One region of the Paenibacillus sp. B2(2019) genome, then DNA from elsewhere that is predicted to be linked to it. Evidence: riboswitches for the same ligand, from Rfam matches in the RefSeq annotation. Region 1 holds a riboswitch; each other region holds the start of a gene.
The links. Region 1 has a riboswitch for cyclic di-GMP ahead of PAENI_RS18335 (anti-repressor SinI family protein). Riboswitches for the same ligand answer to the same signal wherever they lie in the genome.

Region 2: it holds a riboswitch for cyclic di-GMP, as region 1 does, so the genes downstream of both, PAENI_RS01105 (DUF6612 family protein) here and PAENI_RS18335 (anti-repressor SinI family protein) in region 1, are expected to answer to the same signal.
Region 3: it holds a riboswitch for cyclic di-GMP, as region 1 does, so the genes downstream of both, PAENI_RS23000 (thiamine pyrophosphate-binding protein) here and PAENI_RS18335 (anti-repressor SinI family protein) in region 1, are expected to answer to the same signal.

Annotation. Positions count from the first base shown of each region.
Region 1 covers NZ_VTZR01000020.1:128,228-135,756, reverse strand. Annotated here, with positions in the region: gene odhB (2-oxoglutarate dehydrogenase complex dihydrolipoyllysine-residue succinyltransferase) at 137-1,411, opposite strand; gene PAENI_RS18340 (2-oxoglutarate dehydrogenase E1 component) at 1,466-4,333, opposite strand; cyclic di-GMP riboswitch class I at 4,805-4,889, shown strand; gene PAENI_RS18335 (anti-repressor SinI family protein) at 4,917-5,072, shown strand; gene PAENI_RS18330 (helix-turn-helix domain-containing protein) at 5,280-5,609, opposite strand; gene PAENI_RS18325 (TasA family protein) at 5,779-6,384, opposite strand; gene sipW (signal peptidase I SipW) at 6,475-7,062, opposite strand; gene PAENI_RS18315 (hypothetical protein) at 7,064-7,529, opposite strand, start outside.
Region 2 covers NZ_VTZR01000002.1:162,657-170,185, reverse strand. Annotated here, with positions in the region: gene PAENI_RS01110 (CapA family protein) at 9-1,025, shown strand; gene PAENI_RS01105 (DUF6612 family protein) at 1,107-1,955, opposite strand; cyclic di-GMP riboswitch class I at 2,073-2,164, opposite strand; gene PAENI_RS01100 (RNA polymerase sigma factor) at 2,369-2,887, shown strand; gene PAENI_RS01095 (DUF4179 domain-containing protein) at 2,871-4,484, shown strand; gene PAENI_RS01090 (Cof-type HAD-IIB family hydrolase) at 4,642-5,442, opposite strand; gene PAENI_RS01085 (pseudouridine synthase) at 5,703-6,464, opposite strand; gene PAENI_RS01080 (RsmB/NOP family class I SAM-dependent RNA methyltransferase) at 6,467-7,529, opposite strand, start outside.
Region 3 covers NZ_VTZR01000024.1:382,092-389,620, forward strand. Annotated here, with positions in the region: gene PAENI_RS22985 (3-oxoacyl-[acyl-carrier-protein] synthase III C-terminal domain-containing protein) at 1-456, opposite strand, end outside; gene PAENI_RS22990 (hypothetical protein) at 508-858, opposite strand; gene PAENI_RS22995 (carboxymuconolactone decarboxylase family protein) at 897-1,265, opposite strand; gene PAENI_RS23000 (thiamine pyrophosphate-binding protein) at 1,276-2,919, opposite strand; cyclic di-GMP riboswitch class I at 3,038-3,133, opposite strand; gene PAENI_RS23005 (methyl-accepting chemotaxis protein) at 3,324-4,574, opposite strand; gene PAENI_RS23010 (helix-turn-helix transcriptional regulator) at 4,697-5,653, opposite strand; gene PAENI_RS23015 (SDR family NAD(P)-dependent oxidoreductase) at 5,827-6,660, shown strand; gene serA (phosphoglycerate dehydrogenase) at 6,733-7,529, opposite strand, start outside.

The sequences.
Region 1 (7,529 bases):
TACGGATTTTAGTTGTAGAGAATGCAATTAAGGAAGAGGATATGGGAGAGTTGATTCAGATACAAAAGAAGGTATCCCTAATGCGAAGCTTTAGGGATACCTTCTTTATATTCTTAAGTCGGAAGATCGATCAGGGTTAGCCTTCCAGCAGCAGTGCTTCTGGATCTTCCAGCAATTCCTTCACTTTGACGAGGAAGCTAACCGCTTCAGAGCCGTCAACGATCCGGTGATCGTAGGAAAGGGCGATATACATCATTGGACGGTTAACGGTTCTTTCTTCATCCAGTGCAATTGGACGCAATTGAATCTTATGCATCCCTAGAATACCTACTTGAGGGGTATTCAGAATCGGGGTGGATAATAGGGAACCGAATACACCGCCGTTGGTGATAGTGAACGTACCGCCTTGAAGCTCGGAGAGACTAAGTGTATTAGCGCGTGCCTTGGAAGCGAGTTCGCCAATCTGACGTTCGATTTCCGGGAAACTGAGGCGATCTGCGTCACGGACAACCGGAACCACCAGACCTTCCTTAGCTGCAACGGCAATACCGATATCGTAGAATTTCTTAACGACCAGATCTTCACCGTCAATTTCTGCGTTCAGCAGAGGGTAGGTCTTCAGTGCACCGATCACGGCTTTGGTGAAGAAGGACATGAAGCCTAGTCCTACTTCATGCTTCTCTTTAAAAGCATCCTTGCGGCGCTTGCGGATGTCGAGGATCGCTGTCATGTCCACCTCGTTGAAGGTGGTCAGCATGGCTGCGGTCTGCTGCGCTTCTACCAAGCGGCTGGCAATCGTGAGCCGTCTGCGCGACATGCGCTTGCGCTCCACGTTCTTGCCATCCTCCGGCACGGCTTTGCTCACTGTCGGCTTCGCTGGCTCCGGCTTGGCTTGTGCCGCCGGAGCAACCGGTGCAGCGGCCTGTAGCGCTGCTGCACCATGACCCGACACATCGGCCTGACCAATCCGGCCGATAGGATCACGGGCGCTAACATCGCCGAGGTCGATGCCGCGCTCCCGTGCCAGCTTGCGTGCGCCCGGAGATGCCAATGCAGCGGGGCTTTCGCCACCCGCTACAGCGACTTCGGGCGCTGCTACAGGTGCGGCTGCTGCGCTGCCGCTTGCCGGTGCCGCTACAGGCGCTTTGCTCTCAGCGGCCTGCGGCGTATTGCCGCTAGCGGCTCCGATGATGCCGATGGCTTCGCCAACGGCTACGTTCTCGCCCGCTTGACGTAGGATGGAGGAGATGACACCCTCCACCTCCGCACTAATTTCCAAATTGACTTTATCCGTCTCTAACTCAGCAAGCACATCACCTTGACCTACCGTGTCGCCTTCTTTAACCAGCCATTTGTAGATGGTTCCTTCGGATATAGATTCTCCCAGATCGGGTACTAAGATTTCTGACACAGGCCGTTACCTCCCCAAACATATAATGGTTTACGCTATTGTGATACCGTCCTCTTAAGAGGACGGTACAGCTGTTTGTACTTGTGAATTTGCTTTTAGGGCCTCTGAAACAATTCTACGCTGTTCAAAGCTATGAACATCTGCATAACCACTCGCAGGACTGGAACGTTCAGGACGTCCGATATATCTCACGCTAGTGTTTTGCGGTGCGATGGCCCGTAACCGAGGTTCGGTATAACTCCATCCGCCCATATTCTTCGGCTCTTCTTGCACCCAGACAATTTCTTGAAGGGATGTGAAGGAGCTTAAGTGAGCACTCAGTTCATGTTCTGGGAACGGATAGAGTTGCTCAAGGCGCAGTACATGTAGCCATGACCAATCTTTGTCTGAAGCAGCTTCTAGCTCTGTTTGGATGTCGATAGCTACTTTACCGCTGCAGACTACTAGACGTTTGACCTCACCTGGCTTCTGACCTAGTAGGGGCTCTGCTAACACAGGCTGGAATTGTCCGGAGGCGAGCTCAGTTCCGGCAGATGTGCTGCGCGGATTACGAATGAGACTCTTCGGCGTCATAATCACCAGTGGTTTAGCGTCTTCCTGTCCACATAAAGCAGCTTGGCGTCGCAAGACATGGAAATATTGAGAAGCAGTGGTCAAGTTAGCAACGGTCCAGTTCTCTTCCGCGGATAACTGTAGGAAGCGTTCCAATCTACCACTGGAATGCTCGGGTCCCTGTCCCTCGTAGCCATGCGGTAACATGACGACGAGATTGCTGCGCTGCGTCCATTTCGCACGTCCAGCGGCAATGAACTGATCAAATATAACCTGACCTGCATTGGCGAAGTCGCCATATTGTGCTTCCCAGATGACGAAGGTTTCTGGTGCGAACACATTATAACCATACTCAAAGCCTAGCACAGAAGCTTCAGATAGCGGACTGTTATATACGCCAAAGGAAGCGCGAGAATTACTTAGCTGATGAAGCGGAGAGAATAATTCTCCTGTCTTGCTGTCGTGCAGCACCAGATGGCGGTGTGCGAAGGTGCCGCGCTGTGCATCCTGACCGCTAAGTCGAATTGGCGTTCCATCCTTCAGGATGGTTGCGAAGGCGAGGGACTCAGCGAGTGCCCAGTCGACCTTTTCACCCTCATTCAGCGCGTCCTTGCGACGCTGCAGAATTCGCTCCAGTTTCGGATAGACTTGGAATCCATCAGGTACGCTCAGTAGCTCACGATTAATCTCTTGCAGACTGGAGATCGGTACGGCTGTAGTGCCTGCCGCTGAGCGATCTGTATGAAGAGGAATGAAGGCCTTTGGTTCTTTTTTCTTGTGATTGCCTTCCTTCATACTATCGTACGCACGTTGCAATACGCCTTCTGTTTCAACGTGCATCTTTTGTACATCTTCAGCTGTAAGAATTTTTTCACGCTGTAGCCGCTCCGCATACACCTTGTAAACGGTTGGATGATTGCGTACCTTACCGTACACGATAGGTTGTGTAGTTTCAGGATCATCCATTTCGTTATGTCCATGACGACGATAGCCGATGAGATCAATAACGAAATCCTTTTTGAATTGATTGCGATATGCACTAGCTAAACGAACTGCTGATATACAGGCCTCAGGATCATCAGCATTGACATGGATAATTGGAATTTCATATCCTTTGGCGATGTCACTCGCATAATGCGTTGAACGGGAGTCTTCGCTTTCTGTCGTAAAGCCGATCCGGTTATTAACAATGATATGGATCGTCCCGCCATTCTGATAACCTTGAAGTTTGCCAATATTTAGTGTTTCTGCAACAATCCCTTCACCTGGAAAAGCAGCATCGCCATGCATCAGTACCGCCATAGCTTTACTGGTATCAATCTTCGGCAATCCGGCTGTGCTCCGATCTTCTTGAGCAGCACGAGTAAAGCCTTCCACGACAGGATTGACGAATTCCAAGTGACTTGGGTTATTCGCTAGTGTTATTCTTGTGCGTACGGTTTCTCCTTCACGGACAGCGCGATCTGCACCCAGATGGTATTTCACATCACCCGTCCAGCCATAGTTAATGCCTGTAGAGCCTTCGGAAGGGAAAAGCTCCTTGTTCGGAGAATGATGAAACTCTGAAAATATAATGTCATAAGGTTTGCCCAAAATATGTGCAAGAACGTTGAGGCGACCACGATGCGCCATGCCCATCAGAATATGCTCTGCGCCGTCATGCGCAGCAGCGCGTACGATTTCATCCAGCATCGGTACGAGAGCGTCATTGCCTTCCAAGCTGAAACGCTTCTGACCCACAAAGGTTTTGTGAAGGAAGGTTTCGAATTGCTCTACTTGGATCAGGCGGTTTAGCAGCTCTTTACGTTCTGCATTATTTAAAGGCGCTGGTGAGCTTGTGGATTCTGCCTGTCTGTTCAACCATTTCAGTTCTTGTTCTTCATGCACATGCCCGAATTCATAGGCGATTGTCTTGGTGTAAGCCTGACGCATACGCTGAACTGCATCCCATCCGGTATGCACATCATTCGGCGCATTCTCCCAAATGAGCGTGGCAGGTAGTGCGAGCAGATCCTCACGAGTCAGCTCATAGGTTTCGAGTTCAAGATATTTAGCCATGGGATTGTGATCGCGCTCAAGCGGATCAATATCAGCGGCCATATGGCCATATATACGAATATTAGCGATTAGCTTGGAAGCTCTTACTGCCTTTCTAAGCCATTCGGTGTCTCCCGAAATGCGAGGCTGTGGAGCCGGTTCGCTATCCGGTGTTAGGGGTGGGGGACCCGAATTTGTAAAAAGCTCGCGATAATTATTCTCTACGGTGGAAGGATCTTTCACAAACTGTTCATATCTTTCTTGAATGTAGCCTAAATTGGGTCCGTAATACTTACTCCAAATGGATTCGTTATAGGGCTCTTTGGCTGCCATGAATACATCCTCCTTAACGGATGAACTCCATACGTGACATTTTGTGTCAACGCTTACTGGAGCTGTGATGATTGCGGTTTCATTTCTCATCTTATTGTGCTACTTTCCACACGTGTAATCAATTCATTCTTTCGTCCAATACGTTCGCAAAATGGTATGGGTTAGCTTGTTCTAATGAAAAGAACGCTGTTTCTTCTCATTACCCATTCCTAAGGCCCACTAAAATGATTCTAATATCCTTATTTTTAACTAATAGGGAAGGAAGTATCATTATATTGGCTTAATTAATTTTATGAATGGGACGAGTATCGTGTTAATAGGACAAGATATCGCACAAAATCGCTTCTATTTTTTGTTTTTTAATGGAAAAACTAATCAGAAATCGACACACTTTTCCACTTTAGTATAGTATAATGTTATTGCAGTTAGCGATTTTCATATATTTCAAAGTAGATCCTTTCGTGTAAAGGGTCCAGTAAAAGGTAAACCTGCCGAAAGGCAGGGGCACAAAGTCGCGGGTCTAAGGTAGAAATACTATGACAGCCGGATTGCCTGGGGACGTAAAATCTTAGGAGGAGATTTTTTGGACAAGTCCAACCAGGGAAGCAACAGAGAACAGCAGGTCATTGATCTAGACGTTGAGTGGGTACATTTATTATTAGCAGCTAAGAAGGCTGGCATAAAGGCAGATGAAATTCGTCGATTCTTTCATGAGAAGACTGTGCAAGCCGTGCAGTAATACATTTAGTGCGTTATATTTTGAAAAAGGGCACAGCGATAACTCGCTGTGCCCTTTTTCGGTGTAAAGCAAAATATAAGTTTCACAACGCATATGATAATTGATTCTCCTAAAATTCAAACGCCTTCGCGGTCCATGTTAGGAGGGCGAAGGCGCTTATGTTTAATAGTATGAGTAGAAGAGGATCTTATCAGGTCAGGTGGAATATTAATCCTTCTGATCAAGGCGCCATTTCTGGTAGTCCAGAAACTCTTTGAATTCGCGTTTGCTTATGCCTGAGGCCATAGCTTCCTGCACCAATCGGAACCATTCCGAATCTAAAGGTGACTCCTCAGCATCATTAGGTTCTCCATAGAGCAAAGCGTGGATGGATACCTGAAGCGCATCGGCGATCTTTTCGATAAACTGGATTGAAGGATTGGATTGGATGTTTCTCTCCACATTGCTAAGATACGACTTAGCAACATCCGCTCTGTCCGCAAGCTCAGATAGGGACAATCCCTTTTCTAGGCGGAGACGCTGGATACGTTGGCCCATATTTTGTGGCACTATGCTGACGCCCCTCCGTAATTTTTGTTATTAGTATAACAAATATCAATAAATTCGACAAAGTTTATTGTAAAGAGAAGAGCAGCATCTACTTATCCGCTTTCCGGAATCAGGATCTGCTGCTCTTCGAGTATTATATTAAATTATTCTATTAATCTTAGTAATCTTTTTTAGCACCTTGTTTAGCTACGAAATCCCATGTCAGGGTTATGCTATCGCCTTGGAAAATATTTTGATCTTGGTTATTTTCCACAAATTCGAATTGGACGGAGAAGCTGTCATTGGTGCCGGCTTTAATACCAGATGCTTCGGTGAAGAGTTGATCCCAACCAGTATTTTTTACGAGATCCGGATGTTGAGATTTTAAATCAGCCAGCGTAGTTTGATAGACTACATCTTCTGGAGAAACGACGGTTCCTTTATCGTTATTTCTAAGGAATTTGACCTTAATGAATTGGGCTAAATCCAGGTAGTTATCACCTTTAGCATCCGTAATTTGAGTGGAAGTGTTCAGAATAATAGATCCGATATCGAGCGAACCATCGTTTTTCAATTTGAAGGATTTGGTTACAGTATCACCTGGTTTTAGGTTTGGAATATTTACGATAACTGAAGGGTCGGAGTTCAAATCGAGTGTACCTGCAGCAAATGTAGCAGTGCTTTGTGCAGTGTCACTAAAGTAAGCGAAGGTTCCTCCACCAATCAATGATAAACCCAGTGCTGCTGATGCTACGCCAAGACCCAATGTTTTTTTGATACCCATAATTAAAATTCCTCCTCGGTTTTTGTGGTTTTTTATAAAAGTTATATATTGTAACTTCCGGTTCGTAAGCGGAAGCGGACAATCAACGAATTACTGTATTTCAGTTGGGGGTGGAGAGGCGGGCAGTATAGCCGCATTTTTCTTTTCGAGTGCAGCTACAGCCTTCCATGACGAATACAGAGCATAGAGCAGAAGCATCAAGCCTGGTACGATCATGAGCATGACACTTCCAGCTTTGGAAACTGCGAAATTCATAGCGTAACCTACGTAAGGTACGGTGACCCCGGTATACTCAGCTACAACATTCGTGGAACTGGTAGGGTTCATATCAGGCGCATCATTGTTATCGCCTTTCGTGCGATACATGGCTTCACCAGTAGCGTTGTTCATTGTTGCTTCTACAACACGGTGAGTAATGAGCAGGTTTTCTTCATTTCTAAAGGTGATAACATCGCCTTTTTTGAAGCGATTCATATCTCCTCCGGGTTTTAAAGCGACAATCGATCCGGTTTGAATCCCTGGTTCCATCGAACCTGAGAGTACCGATTTGATCTGGTATCCGAAGAAGGCAGGTTCACCGCCGGAGGCCTTTGATAAAACTACGGCTACCACCAGCAGAATGAATATCACAAGCATGATGCTCGATAATGTATTGTTGATCATTTTTTTAATCCGCATATTATTCTCCACCTTTGTCTTGTTGAGGGGCCGTAGGAGCTGGTGTTGCTGCCGGTGGGGAAGTGGTTGTATCTTCCGCTTTTGGCGCCTCCTGAGGAACCGCTTGCTGTGGTACATCTTTTGGAATCGTTAGCTCTTCACCAATTTCCGGAACGACCGGGTTAGTGGCTGGGGCTTCAGGCTGTTCTTTATTTATGTTCTCTGGAGTAGCTTCACCTTTCGGTGGAGTCACTTCCGTTTTTGCTTTCTCCTCAGCTTCTTGCTTTTCTTTTTTCTCCAGTGCCAAACGTTCTTCTTCTTTCTTCGTTTGTTCCAGCGCCTCTAGTCGGGCTTTCTCAAGTGCTTCCAACTGTTGTTCACGGGTTTGACTGATCAATTGGAGCTGACTCTGAAGATTGCTGATTCCTGAAGTAGCCGATTCTTTAAGACCATTCATTTCAGTATTGAGATTTTCATAAGTGGAGGTA
Region 2 (7,529 bases), on a different contig from region 1:
GGATATCCATGACTGAAATACAAATAGCTGCTGTGGGAGATCTAATGGTCAAACGTTATATTATTTCGGATGCTAAACAGCCTGATGGAACCTATTCGTTCAGCCCCCTGTTTGCAAAAGTAGCTCCTTATCTGAAACAGCCTGATTTGACGATTGGCAATCTCGAAACCACCTTTGCTGGAAGTGGCCCCGAATGCCGGAAAAGCCCACAATCAGGCGGTCCGATATTCAAATGTCCAGACGAACTGGCCCCTGCACTTAAGGAAGCCGGATTCGACGTATTAGTAACGGCCAACAATCATTGCATGGATTATGGTGCCCCGGGTCTGGTTCGGACGTTACGAGTTCTGGACCGTAATGGAATCGACCACACGGGAACAGCTAAATCATTAGAAGAATCCAAGAGAACGCTTATTAAAAACGTCAAAGGAATTACGATTGGCATCCTCTCCTACACAGCAGGAACTAACCGAATTCCTGTACCAGTGAGTAAGCCATGGCTGGTTAATCGGATATCTACGCCCAAGATCATTCGGGAGATTCGAGATTTAAAAAAGAAAGTCGATCTAGTCTTGCTTTATCTGCATTTCGGAAGCGAATATCGTTACACTCCAAACAAGAGGCAAAAAGAGCTGGTCAATCTCTTCTTTAAAAATGGCGCCGACATCATACTGGGGTCTCACCCACATGTTCTTCAACCGTTAGCGCTTCGTGGAAAAAAACAATTCGTTATTTACTCATTGGGGAATTTTGTTTCTACTAAATTAATGAATATTCCTTATACACAAAGCGGTATCATACTTACGCTTAAAATAAAGAAGGATGAAAAAGGAAACACGAGTATAACTAACGTAGGTTACATCCCGACTTGTGTAGATCGAAGAATAAAAAGCGGCAGGAAAATTACAGAGATCATCCCCATCCGCGACGCATTAAAGAGAAGCGCCACCGACATAAAAACAGAGCGGCGAAATCTCATGAATCGAATGTTGAAACATACGACAACAATCTTAAAGAAGGAATAGAAACGTTATTAAAATAGAGAATACAGCAAAAAGCGCTGTTCTACAGAACAGCGCTTTTTGCTCAATATGAAATCGACCTTATTATTCTAGTTCGGCGGGCTTTACAATGGTTGTACCTTTGTTATTCTTGGAATACTTAGCTTCGATTTTCGTGTTGTATGTATCCTTTTCTCCATCACTTATCAGCACATAACTCAGATCGACTGTCAGCTTTTCCGTCTGCCAGGTCTTAGTATTGACGAATAATTTCCACGTTACGCTTTTGGGTTGAACTGTCTCACCATCCCAGAGGTTCTCCTGGTCATAGAGTTTGATTATTCCCTTAGCTGCTGTCGGATCGGTTACCGTGAACTGCAGGACGGTCTGAGCACCGGCAGTGCTGACTTTCATAGATTTTTTATAATTTTTTACCGAATCAAGCATGGAAACAGGATCGTATTGACCTTTGGAGTAAAAAGAATCCCACTCCATCTTCTCCAGTCCAATCCAATACTGTGCATCAGGATCGATTGGCTCACCATCATCGTCGTAACCTTCATCTTCAGATTCATCGATCAGTTCACTTCCGTCTACAAGATAGTAAAACTCCTTGTCATTGGCATATAGACTGTACGATGTTTCTAAAAGACTACTATCAACGGTGCCAGCTGCAGCAAAATTCGGCAGTCGATTAATATCCAGCTTCAGTGTGTTAGTGTTGCTGATACGTACCCCACCGCTCTGAATATCCTGTTTTTTGATCACATCTAAGTGAAAATTCTTTATTGCTTTAGAGGCTGCCGTTACTTTGCTAATCATTTGATCCGCGGTTACTGCTGTTGTGGTAGCTGCAGACACGACTTCAGGATTAGACATCCATCCGATCGTTCCGGACAGCAATAAAGCACCTACTGCCAAACTAGTGCCTATTGTTTTGAAAAAACTGTTCATGTACTTCCCCTTTCGGCCCCTTGCGATAATGTAACGCCGTATAGATCGAAATAATAAAAGAGCTCAAAATAGACTACATATTCTTAGAGCTATCCTTTATGCTTCATAAGACATCCCTATGGCGGCCTGGCGATCATTTCCTTCTGTAGAAAGGCTTTAGACCCATGGCTTTGTGTCATCATCTTTCGATGATTTTACCTTTAACGCGGACATTCAATTAGTTTTAATTAGCTTACGGACGCATGTCCCACCGCTAATTTTATCATGGTTATAATTACCTGTAAACGACTTATCTTCCATTCAAATTCGCTATGATACTCAGAAGAAATACTTCACTCAAAATGAAAAATGAACGATTACATACACTTATAAGTCTTATTAATGAGAACAGCAAAGACAGGGGGTGCAGCAAAATGAGTGACCTAGAAATTTTCGAGCTCTATAAAGAACAAGTATATTATTTTTGTTACTACTTAATGAAAAATCAGGCAGATGCAGAGGATATTTGCCAAGAGGTATTTGTAAAAGTTATCTTAGCGGATAAGTCTAAGGTAAGAAACTTGAAATCTTGGATTTTACGAATTGCTTCGAATGAGTGCAACAGTGTGATTAAAAGGCGTAAGACGGGGTGGATGAAAGAAGTACGTAATTATTTACTATCCAGGTCTGAGGAATCAAACCCTGTAGAAAAACGGTTGGATCGACAGGAGACTAAGAAAGAATTACAAGGGTTATACAGTCAGCTTCCCGACAAAATCAGAATGGTAGTAGTTCTTCGTTTTATAAACGAATTGACTGTACCCGAGATCTCTAAAGTTATGAGCATACCCGAAGGAACTGTAAAATCCAGACTGAACAAGGGACTTAAAATACTAAATAGAATGGGTGGAACCCAACTAAAGGAGCTGAGTAGTAATGAGTCTGTATATTGAAAAAGATAGACATATTCCCCGACCGGATTATGATTTGATGTGGACTGCCATAGAACAAGAAGCATATAAACGTCAAAGAAATCTGAATGCCTCCCAGAATACTCCTAGGCCTAATAAAAAGGTTATTCCTATCAGCATCGTCTTCTCTTGCCTCTTACTTGTCGCTATTCCTGTATTCGCTAGTATGACGATTAATTGGGATAAAATTGGTGGGCGAAGTGTGAGCAATGCATTAAATAACGGCATCGGTCAACAGTATAATCTTCAAGCTTCCAGTTCAGGAGTAACAATGAATTTGAACGGTGTTGTAACTGACGGAGAAAAAATGAAAATGCTGTTATCACTTGATACTAAATCTGATCTATCCCAATATACTGGATTTGCTACAGAGGAAAACACCATGACTAGTGAATCCGGTGCCAAGGCAAAGGTATACGGTTATTTAGAATACGATCCTGAAAGCCAGAAACTCATTGGAGTATATGAGACACCTGATACATTAAAGGATGATAAAAAGGACTACAAGTTTGAAGCACGGAATCTCATTTTTTACCGTAATCAGAATATTCCCTTACAATCTAATCATCAAGCAGGGGATACAATCGATACTGGAGTTAAGCAATATCCAAGCATTCAAATCGAATCCGTTCGACATGTTTCCAATCAAACCATTATCCGTTACAAAGTCGCTGCATCACCATCTGACTTAGGACGGGGTAACCCACATTTGGTAGTTAGTACTGCAGGTCAAGAGAATGAGGCAATTCCAACCATCATGCCTAACGAAGGATCGGATTTATTTATTGAACAGGTTTTCAATATAACTGAATCAGATTGGAAGGAAGCTAGTCTTCATTTTAGTTACATTGAAGAAGCGAAACGAATTTCAGGTACGTGGAAGTTCGATTTTAAAGCAGATGGACAAAAAGCAAGTGAGGCGATTTACACTAAGAAACTGTATAACAGTCCTGAATTTCAAGAAAAGACCGGTATAACCTTAGATCAGCTAGTGGTTACCCCTTTGGATATCCAAATTCTAATAGATGAAAATGATTCGCTTAAAAAAGGAATTGTCCACTATAATACCGCTCAGTTGGTTATAGGTGATAAAACAATCACTGGGGGTTGGAATTTGAAAGGAGATCATTCCGAAAGCTACCAGCATTTATTTCAATTCGAATCTCCGGAATGGTATAACAACTGGTCCGATGTTCCAATGAAACTTATATTAAAGGATGCTGTCATTGAGAAACGTGATACCAGCAAGAATTGGATCACAATAAACAAACCTAAAGAAGAAAAACAGTTCACTTCACTTGATGTCGATGGATTAGAAATTGAATTCACGTACTATACTGAGGGCGAAAATTTGATTGTTGAATCATCATCCAAATCTCGTGGGTTCAAAAGCGTTAACCAAACTACGTTACGGATTAATGGCAAAGAAGTGGTGCCTGAAATTACACCTAAGGGCATGATATCTACAGGAACTAATATTGATAGCTACAAAGATATTCCTTTCGACGAAAAAATCGAACTGAACCCTGGTATCTATAAATATAGCGATCCTAGCCGGAACGAGGAAATTAAACTTTAATACAGGAAGTTAATCTATTGTCCCGCCCTTTCTAGTTAATCCTAAGGGCGGGTTATTTTTGGATAGAATCAATTCTGTTATGTATCTCTTTTATTTCCTTCATAACAAACAAAAAAAAGCATAGAACGGACTCAAGTCCGCTTTATGCTTTCCATTATTAAGATAAACAATATTTAACGAGCGCATCACGCACACCATGCTCGTTGTTCGAACCCGTAACAGCATTCGCTGCCGCTTTTACCTCTACAGGAGAATTATCCATCGCCACGCCCATCCCCGCATAGGTAAGCATTGAAATATCATTAAAATAATTACCGATCGAGAGGACTTCTTCTTGCGGAATTCCCAGCTTCACAGCGAGATTTCTTAATGCGTTGCCCTTAGAAGATTCGGGATGCATCAAATCAACGAAAAATTCACCACTCCGCAAAATATTGTACTCAGGAGCCCAAGTACGCCATTCACGTTCAGCTTCGTCAAGGATTTCTGGCTGTGTAAATACAGTAAACTTAACAACCGGTTCACGGAAATCTTCCCAGGCTGGTAGCGTCGCTGGCACAATACGGAAGTGCTCATACATATAATTAGCTTCTTTAGTCAGATTCTCTACATTATCAACATACATATCAAAAGCAGTATTCACATCATAATGAATATTGTGCTTACGGCAATAGTCAATATAGGGGTCAAGACCACGTGCATCCATACCATATTGGTGCAGCACTTCTCGATCTTCCACACGCACCGTCGCTGCTCCATTGTGACCAAGCACGTAACCAGTCAGCCCCATTTCCTCCATGAAAGGAATCGAGTTCTGTGGACTGCGTCCCGTACACAATACGATTTGACCGCCAAGACGTGTAACCTCAGCAATAGCTTCCTTATTCTCAGAGCTTAAGTGGTGATCATCATTTAATAGCGTACCGTCCACATCTAGTGCAATCAGTTTGTATCTCATACTCCACCATCCTTGTCTTTCTTTTTCTATATATATTGAACTTGAGGATTTTTGTGTTAAGTATCAGTCGCAACTGCGGTGAATGTTTGGACTTCCAGCCGCTGTTGTTTCCAGATTTCTTGATTTGTATCGTTTAATAGCGGTTGAAATCTGGAAACAAAGGCGGTCGCTATCGCTCTTACAGTTCCAAAATTCCCCTCCGTCACTCCGTTCCCTTATCCCAAGTTTCCAAGTTCAATTTATATATGATTTTTTCTATATTATCTTTCAGATTCTGCGCCTAAGAGTGCCAGTTCCTCTAACGTCAGTTCCCGACAAGCTCCCAGCGGCAGACTTTCATCCAGCTTCAATTCTCCCATAGATACACGTTTCAGAAAAGTGACTTTTTTGCCTACCGCCTGAAACATACGCTTCACCTGATGAAATTTCCCCTCAGTGATGATAAGTGAAATATGGGAAATCACTTTGCTGCCGCGCTCTCTTCCAAGAATGGTTAAGTGTGCAGGTAAAGTAACGTAGCCATCTTCCAGCTCCACCCCTGCTGCAAAAGCCGCGACATCATCCGCGTCTACATCGCCCTCGATGGTTGCCTCGTACGTTTTCGGGACATGCTTACGTGGCGACAGCAATTCATGGGCAAGCTTCCCATCATTAGTGATCAGCAGCAGTCCCACAGTATCCTTATCTAGCCTTCCTACAGGAAACGGTTCAAACTGTGCATACTCGTGCTTTAAAAGATCCAAAACTGTCCGATCCCGCTTGTCCTCCGTAGCTGACAGGACACCCGGGGGTTTGTTCATCATAAGATATATGAATTCACGGTAGGTAACAACCTCTCCCCCTACCTCTATTTTATCGGCATAAGGATCCACATGGTACCCACTATCTTTTACCACTGTCCCGTTCACCAATATTAAGCCTTGTTTAGCTTGTTTACGGATATCACTGCGCGACCCCACTCCAATATGGGACAACACTTTATCTAATCGTTGTTTTTTGGCGGGCTTACCTGATTGGCTCATTGTTACATCCACCTCCAGCCTGCGGGATATTCGTTCTTGAGTATGCCATCCTGCCACTTACCCCAGCCTGCGCTGTAGCCATCAATGCAGACCAAAACGTATCCCTTTTGGGCACTTCCTATTCTAATAGAGAGACGTTCTTGAGAAATCGACAACGTCTCTCCTTTAAGATAGGAAATAGCTTCATGATTCGTACTGGAGAGTGAGACACTTCGGCAGCTTTCTTCCGGATGCAAAGCTGTAGCCATTGGATGCCCTGGAATAAATCTTCCGTTACGGATTTGTCCTACATACCATCCCGGGCGGATCGTCTTTAATCCATTTAGTCTTTCCTTAGGAAGTGGAGAAATGTACAGATGGTCACCGAACAGAACCGGATATCCTTGCGGTTCCCAACCAAGCTGATCTCGCACAAAATTTCCATACGCAGTCAAAGCTTGCTCGTCACCTGAAACTTGCCGACCACGGTCAGCACCACCAGTAGGTTTGTGAGAGGGTTTCCCTTCTTTCCCCCGTCTTCCTTCTGATTTATTGGATGATTTAACGTGTGCTGCACTTTTTGGAGTAGTAGTTCTTGCTCTTGCAGATTCGTTTAACTTGACCTCTAAGTGATCACGTTCCTCCATTGAGCGCTTAGTCCCCCCATGTTGCAATACAGCCATGAAATGTCCTTCGCCTTTCACCTTATGCGGCCACAGTCTTGCTGTACCTGAGAGTTCTCCGAAGCCAGGAGCGAATGAGCCTGTACCTCCTACCGCTACCACTGAGAACTGTGGATGTTCAGAAATAAACTCCGCTATAATTTCCTCATTTTCTTCTGTAGCAAAGGTACAGGTGGAATAGACAAGTGTACCTCCCGGTGCCAATGCTGTTGCAGCAGAACGTAAAATATCCCGCTGCATGGAAGCATATTTGGCAGGTGTACCTGAATCCCATTGCTTCACCATGTCTTCATCTTTACGGAACATCCCTTCACCAGAGCAGGGAGCATCAATCAAGATCTTGTCAAAAAAAAGCGGGAATGCAGCCGCGATATGATCTGGACTTTCGTTCAGTACAATACCA
Region 3 (7,529 bases), on a different contig from region 1:
ATGAGGTGCTACATAATCGGATCCGATGACCAAAGCACGTTTAATTCTAGGATTGGCTTGCATTTGACGGCTCACCTGTTCTACGGAAGCAGTCATACCAGCACAGTTAGCGTTGCTATCTATACAAATTGTATGGGATGCGCCGTTAATTAAACGGTGAATCATTAAAGAGTTAGTAGGAAAGATATATTCAGGAGTTTGACTTGCATAGGCAATAAGATCGATATCAGCGCCAGTGAGACCATTTTTATCCAACACATTACTGGCAGCCTCAAAAGCCATCGTAAGAGAATTTTCTTCCTCATTCTTAATGCTATAGCGCGTATCACGACCTAAAGTGGTCAGTAGACCTCGGATATCAATACCCTTTTCGTCAAAATGCTTAATAAAAAAGTCGTTACCAACTTTATTACTAGGATGATAGATATCAATGTCTTGAATACGAATTCCGGTCATATGAATGAATCCTCCTGAAAAACTCTATAGTTTTTTTAGTTATAAGAAGAATTAAGCTGTAACGGTGGAAATGATCTCGATGTTATCTAGTCCTGCTTTACGACCCAGACGAGCAAGCTGCATTTTAAGAATTGGGTTATTCTCAAGGGTTAGATTTACTTTTACAAATCCATCATTCTTAAACATTACGAAGCAACCTTCCAAAAGAGGCACAACATCAGGTGCAGTTACGTTTAGCTTTCTGCAGTCGATTTGTAATTCATAGTCAGCTGGAGTGATAGGATTAATAGTTTGTTGATAAGCTTGGATAGATTTCAGACCATCTTCTTCAGAAAATGTTCCTTCCAGCTCAATATTGATCACTTTTTTAGTAGTGTCTGTCTTTAAAATAAACTGTCCCACGTTAACATCTCCCGATATTTTAATTTTACTGAAAATAGTTACTTTATTTCTTCAATCGTTTCGAGAAGAATATTAAAAGCGGTGATGATTCTAGGTGCCCCTATAGCGGGTACTAAGTGTAAAAGAATACCTTTGAGTTGTTCTACAGTAACTCCCACACGAAGAGCCATGACATAATGGACACCCAGTTGATCAAACTGACCCATCGAAATCAGGGCAGAGATAACTGCGATTTCCTTCCAGTCAGCTTCGATTGTGTTGCGTTGAAAAATATCGCCGTAGGCATTCCCCATAATAAATTCAGCCAAATCGGGGAAATGTTCTTTAATCGGAGCCAGTGCTTTAGCTCCGTAGTCTCCTGAGAGATTCGTGAAGTGGTTCAGACCACTGTTTACATTGTCTTTCATAAGTGACCTCCTAATTTAGGTTCAAAGTACGGTGAGCAGTCGGAGGGACCTCATCACGGTCTGTTAGCAGTTCAATGACGGCAACACGGTTTATGGCAACAGCGTCCTTGATGGCTGTTTCGAACTCCTCCGCTGTCTCACATTTGTAACCCTTAGCGCCTAGTGATTCTGCGAATTTCACAGCATCCATAGGGACTTCGTAGATAGTTCCGTCAATACGTCCTGTAGTTTTTTCCATACCTTTTAGAGCCATATCTAGCTGTTTATTATTCACAACAATGAATATGACAGGAATATCCTTGCAGACAGCAGCGTTAATCTCTGCGCCTAGCATCATAAAGCAGCCGTCTCCTGTAATGCAGAAAATCGTTTCTTCTGGAGCAGCAACCTTTGCACCAATCGCCATCCCGATGGAATTACCCATGCAAGCAAAGTAAGCATCGAAAACAAAACTGCCCGGTTTCTTAACCTTGTACCATTTCGCAGCATGGAAACCGTGACTTCCATCATCAACAAAGACTGTGCTGTTATAAGGAATCAAATCACTCATCGTACTCAAGACCGATGCAAGTGAAAGGTTTGGTAAAATCGGAGGCTCTTCGGTATAATCGGAATTTGTCGGTGCTTCGCGTTTTGTGATGTTGTTCGTGTCAATATTATTGAGATAGTAAACTAGATTGTCGCGTAGATCTCCAGTCACTGGAATCGTTTTAGAGAACAATATTTTTCCGACAAAAGTCGGATCGCTATCAAACTGAATTAATGTTGCAGGATGATTTTCCCTTTTAAGATTACAAATTGTCATATCACTTAAACGTGAGCCGAGAACGATAAATAGATCACTTTGATTCAGCAAGTCATCCCCATGGGTACAACCGCCTACTCCAATTGGACCGTGATAGAGTGGATGATCCCAAGCTATAGCCCCTTTACCACCTGGAGATGTAACTACAGGAATATTAAATGTTTCCGCTAATTGAATTAGCTCACTATGTGCTCCTGAGCGGTTAACGCCTTTACCCGCGATAATTATTGGATTCTTAGAGTTATTTATAGCATCAAGTACACGGTCGATATTAGCATGGCTAACCAGTGATTCGCGTTCAGGGATTACAATATTACATTCCTCTAGCAATTCCGTTTGTACATCAAAGGGAATACAAAGGTGAACTGGACCACGATTACCGCTCAAAGCAATGGATATGGCATGATTAAAAATTGTGTTAAAGTGATCTCCACGTTCAATAAGCTTGCTATATAAGGTGGCAGGTCTAAACATATCAGCTAAATCAGCTAGAAAAGAGGTAGAGTCCTGACATTGGGGAATTCCAAGCTCTTTAATAGATTGATGGCCAGTAATAAATAGGACAGGTAGGTTGTTAGCCTTAGCATGTGCTGCTGCAGTTAATAGGTTTGTTCCACCAGGACCTGAAGTACCAAAAGCTACACCTAGTTTTCCAGTTTTAAGCGCATACCCGGCTGCTTCGAAGCCGGAACTGGACTCATGTCTCCCGGGAATAAATTCAATACCGTAATCTACCATTTTAAGAACAATAGGACAAATGGATTTCCCGATAATACCAAAGGAATGGGTAACACCTAGGTTCCGTAGTGCTTCCGACATGTAATCTGCGACTGTCTTCAAAAAATACACCTCACAAGTTGATTGTTATTTTAAAATCAAACATTAGAAAACCTGTGCTCTGAATTAGGGCACAGGTTGGTGGCATAAATCGCCATAGAGACTGAACAATTGTTCAGTCGTCTTGGTTTTCTGCAACCTGGCAGTCATGGCCTCTGATTAAAAATGAGGCTGTAGATCCATGGTTTTGCGTCATCCTCTTTCGAAGATTTTGCCAATATTAATTTTAAAATTTATAAGAAGAATTTTCCTTTACAATATATTCCTAGAGAACCTTTGTCAATATATTTTCGCAAATTAACTCGAATTTTGACGAAAGTCTTGTCCAACCTATGAAATAATAGATATAAAAAAACTCCCCCTAAGTCAAAACTTAGGAGGAGTTTTTGGACTTGTTTATATGATTTGCAAGTGACTTAAAACTTGAAAATATGGATAGTCTTCTGTAGATTAAACACAGCCTGTGTCATTTTCTCAGTTTCTTCAGCAACAGACTGCAGGGCATTAATTTGTTCATTCATAGCGGCGGATACTTCCTCGGTGCCGGCAGCGGTTTGCTGTGTGATTGCAGAGATATTCTCTATTGCACTTGAGATTTTCAAGGCACTTTCCAACATCAGATCACTTTCAGCAGAGAAGGAAGAGATTTGCTCGGTAATATACTGCACACTTTGCACAATTTGAGCAAAGATATGAGCAGATTGAGTGATCATCTCATTCTGTACCTGTACGACTTCTTCGTTGATAGCGATATTGTCAATCGCTTGTTTGATATCAGTTTCGATGCTCCGAACTAAGCCAAAGACTTCCTTCGTTGAAGCTGTTGATTCCTCGGCAAGTTTACGAACCTCCTGTGCGACTACAGCAAAACCTCGACCATGCTCTCCGGCGCGTGCTGCTTCGATGGAGGCATTCAGCGATAAGAGGTTGGTCTGCTCAGCGATCTCTGTGATGGTTTTTGTAATCATCGTAATTCCGCGAGCATTATGAGAAAGGGCTTCGATAGTATCAGCTACTTTTTGAGTAGCCTGGATGTTTTTGCGCATGCCTTCAGCTTGAGTATCAACGGACTGCCGCCCTTGTTCAACTAGTTCTAATGTATGTATTGAACGTCTGTTCATTTCTTTCGTTGAGTTCGTATAATTTGATACTTTATTCTCAATATCTTTAATGGATTCTGTCATTTCAGCGATATCCGTAGATATTTCATTTGCACCAAGAGCTAGCTCGTTAGACGAAGAGGCTACCTGTGCCATGACAATTTTCAAATTCTGATTCTTATCTTCGATTCCACGGCTTGCATCCATAACTTGACGAGTGATTTGTGATGCTTCTGTCAAAATCTTCTTGAGCTTGTCAATCATGGTATTAAAGGAACGACTTACGTCCCCCATTGACCCGTTCTCGTCGGCTCTACTAGTAAAATCCCCTTTTGAAATACTATGAGATACATTCGCGATGTCATCAAAAGAAGATGTAAGCGTTCTCTCGATAAAGCGGGCCACTGGGAAAGTTAGAGCAGCAAGAACTACGATCAGAACAATACCCAAAATAATGTTGCCTAAGATCATAAAAGTAACTAAAACAGGAATGGCAAATAGTGCGGCAACGAGGTAACATCCGGCAACAATTCTTTGTTTTAACGGAAGTTTATGCATCCAGTTCATTGGTATAATGTCCTCCTTATTAATATTATGTATTGGTGTTATTATATGGGATTTAAAGGTGATTGGTCTATAGTAAGAACTGACATAAATCTTCTTTTCGGAGTAGTTCTTTAGATTTCGTGTCAAAAATCCTCATAAATAGCGGAAATTTTTGCGATAGCAGACTTTACCATCTCTAAAAGTTCTTGCGGTGAAAGTACAATAAACGAGGGACTAAAAGAAAGGATTATCCGGCAGGCCGACTCGATCGTATTAAATTCGGCATCTACGTTCACCCACTCTGCATTGCTAGTTGGCTCTATCAATTGGACAGAGACGAATCTTTCTCGCTGTAATTCTTTTAAGACAGATGCTCTAACCCTTAGCTTTACTTGATACTTTGGCAGTGCTGCTTTAAAGGCCGTGGTGGACTCTTCCCAGTACTGTTTTAAATCAAAGGCATCAGGTCTTTTAAACCACTCATGTGTCTCCTCAACGTTAACTAATCTGGACACACGAAAGGTCCGTAGTTCATCTTTGCTTTTGGCTACGACATACCATACTCCGCGTTTTGCAACTAACCCAAGAGGTTCAATGAAACGGACCGTTGTCTCGTTGCTCCGGAGATAAGTGATTTTTACTTTGCGGTCCTCCCAAAGTGCTCTCTGCAGTACAGAAAGGAACGGATAAGTCTCATCCGAAGGATGCCAACTGGCGCCATCAATATGAATACGCTCGCTTAGGTAATTTGCTGGGTTACTAAGTCGATGTGAGGATGCAGCCTCTAGTTTGAGAAGAGCGGAAGAGTAGTCGTCTTGTATCCCCAGATCCTTCATTATAGATGCGTCAGCGGACAGAAGCAGTGAACCAATCTCTTGTGGCTTCATTCCCGTTAGGGAGGTTCGGTACCCTTCAGTAAGCATCCAGCCTCCTTCACGACCACGTTCAGCTAAAATGGGTATTCCTGAAGCACTTAATGCTTCCATATCACGAAACACAGTTCGTTCTGATACCTCGAGTGTTTGGGCCAATTCTCTAGAAGTCATTTTTCCACGATTTTGCAACAGAAGTAATATTGATAACAAACGGTCGGCTCTCATTAGGCTATTGTACCTCCTCGAATTATTGATTAGACGATCACCATTAATCATTTCTAAATTATGATTATATTATATATGTCAGTTGATGTCATATATACGGGCTATACTTATAAAACGTAAGGAATGTTCACAGAATATTGAAATCCGAATTCATGTGGAAAGGGTTGAGGGCTATGACATTGAAAGGGAAAGTCGCATTGGTTACCGGGAGCAGCAGAGGTGCTGGGAGAGGGATCGCTTTAGAATTAGCAAGAAGAGGTGCTTTTGTCTATATTACAGGGAGGACCACAGATGTATCCGTCACAGAACATATTAAGGGGAGCATAGATAGCGTACTTAGAGAAATAAAAGAAAGTGGAGGTTCTGGTGCGGTAATACGATGTGACCATACGAAGGATCAAGAAACAGAAGCAGTGATCCGTCAGATCGCTGAAGAGCAGGGGCGGCTCGATATCTTAGTTAACAACGTATGGGGAGGCAATGATTTAGCTATCGAGCAGAAGTCTTTTTGGGAGCTACCTACAGCTCATTGGGACAATATGTTTAATGCCGGTGTGAGAGCACAGATGATCACAAATTATTACGCAATTCCCTTCATGCGCAAGGCTAAAACTGGTGGTCTAATTATCCATACAACCTTCTGGGATCATTATAAATATTTAGGCAACTTTTATTATGATCTTTCTAAAAATGCACTTTTACGTATGGCTTTCGGATTGTCGAAGGAGTTAAAGGATGACGGCATTGCGGTTATTCCACTTTCACCTGGATGGATGAGAACAGAAGCGGTTCTAGAAGCCATGAATACAGATGAGGAACATTGGCAAGAAGTTGAGGAACTGAAAATGAGTGAATCGACGACATATATTGGTCGAGCAGTGACTGCACTAGCCGCTGATCCAGAGGTTATGTCTATGTCCGGTGAGCCGCAGCTGGTTGGAAAGCTTGCTGAAAAGTATGGTTTTACTGATATTGATGGAAGGATAATCCATTCGTTCATAATATAGGAAGAAAGAGATTCGTAAAATATAAGAAAGGCCACTCCAATACATTCTGGAATGGCCTTTCTATATTATAGATTAAAGAAGGATGATTTCTTCAGCGGTGTTAATTTCTGGTAAACCAGCGAGTTTTACAAGGACTTGCTTAGGAACGGCTTTGTCAACGGTCAGCAGCATGATTGCAGCGCCCCCAACAATTTTACGTCCCACTTGCATGGAAGCGATGTTTACATCGTTCTCACCAAGCAATGTACCCACGAGTCCGATAATCCCTACTTTGTCGTTATGGGATACAAAGATTTGATGACCTTCAGGAGCAATATCAACTGGGAACTTATTCACTTGAACAATCCGTTCTCCATAACCTTGCAGCAGGGTGCCGGCCACAAGATACTCTTGGTCACGATCAGCTTTTAGAGTAACAGTAATCAGATTGGTAAAGCCTTTAGTTTTAGAAGCTTTAGTTATTACTACGTTCACGTCGCGTGTTTTCGCTAAATGCATGGAGTTTACGATATTAACGTCCTCTGCAAAGTGGCGGGAAAGCACACCTTTTACAATGTAGCGGGTTAGTGGTTGGGTATCTACATCCGAAAGATCACCAGCGTATTCAACATGGATCTCACGGATAGCAGCAGCTGCAATTTGGGTAACAAAGCTGCCCAGTTTTTCCCCAAGCGTGAAGTAAGGTTGAAGCTTATTCATTACACTTGGAGCCACTGGAGGAATGTTGACCGCGTTAATGAACGGTTCATTACGCAGAATATGCAACACTTGCTCCGAAACATCGATCGCCACATTTTCTTGAGCTTCAATCGTAGAAGCGCCAAGGTGAGGAGTCACGATGATTTTTGGATGAGACAGGAAAGGATGAT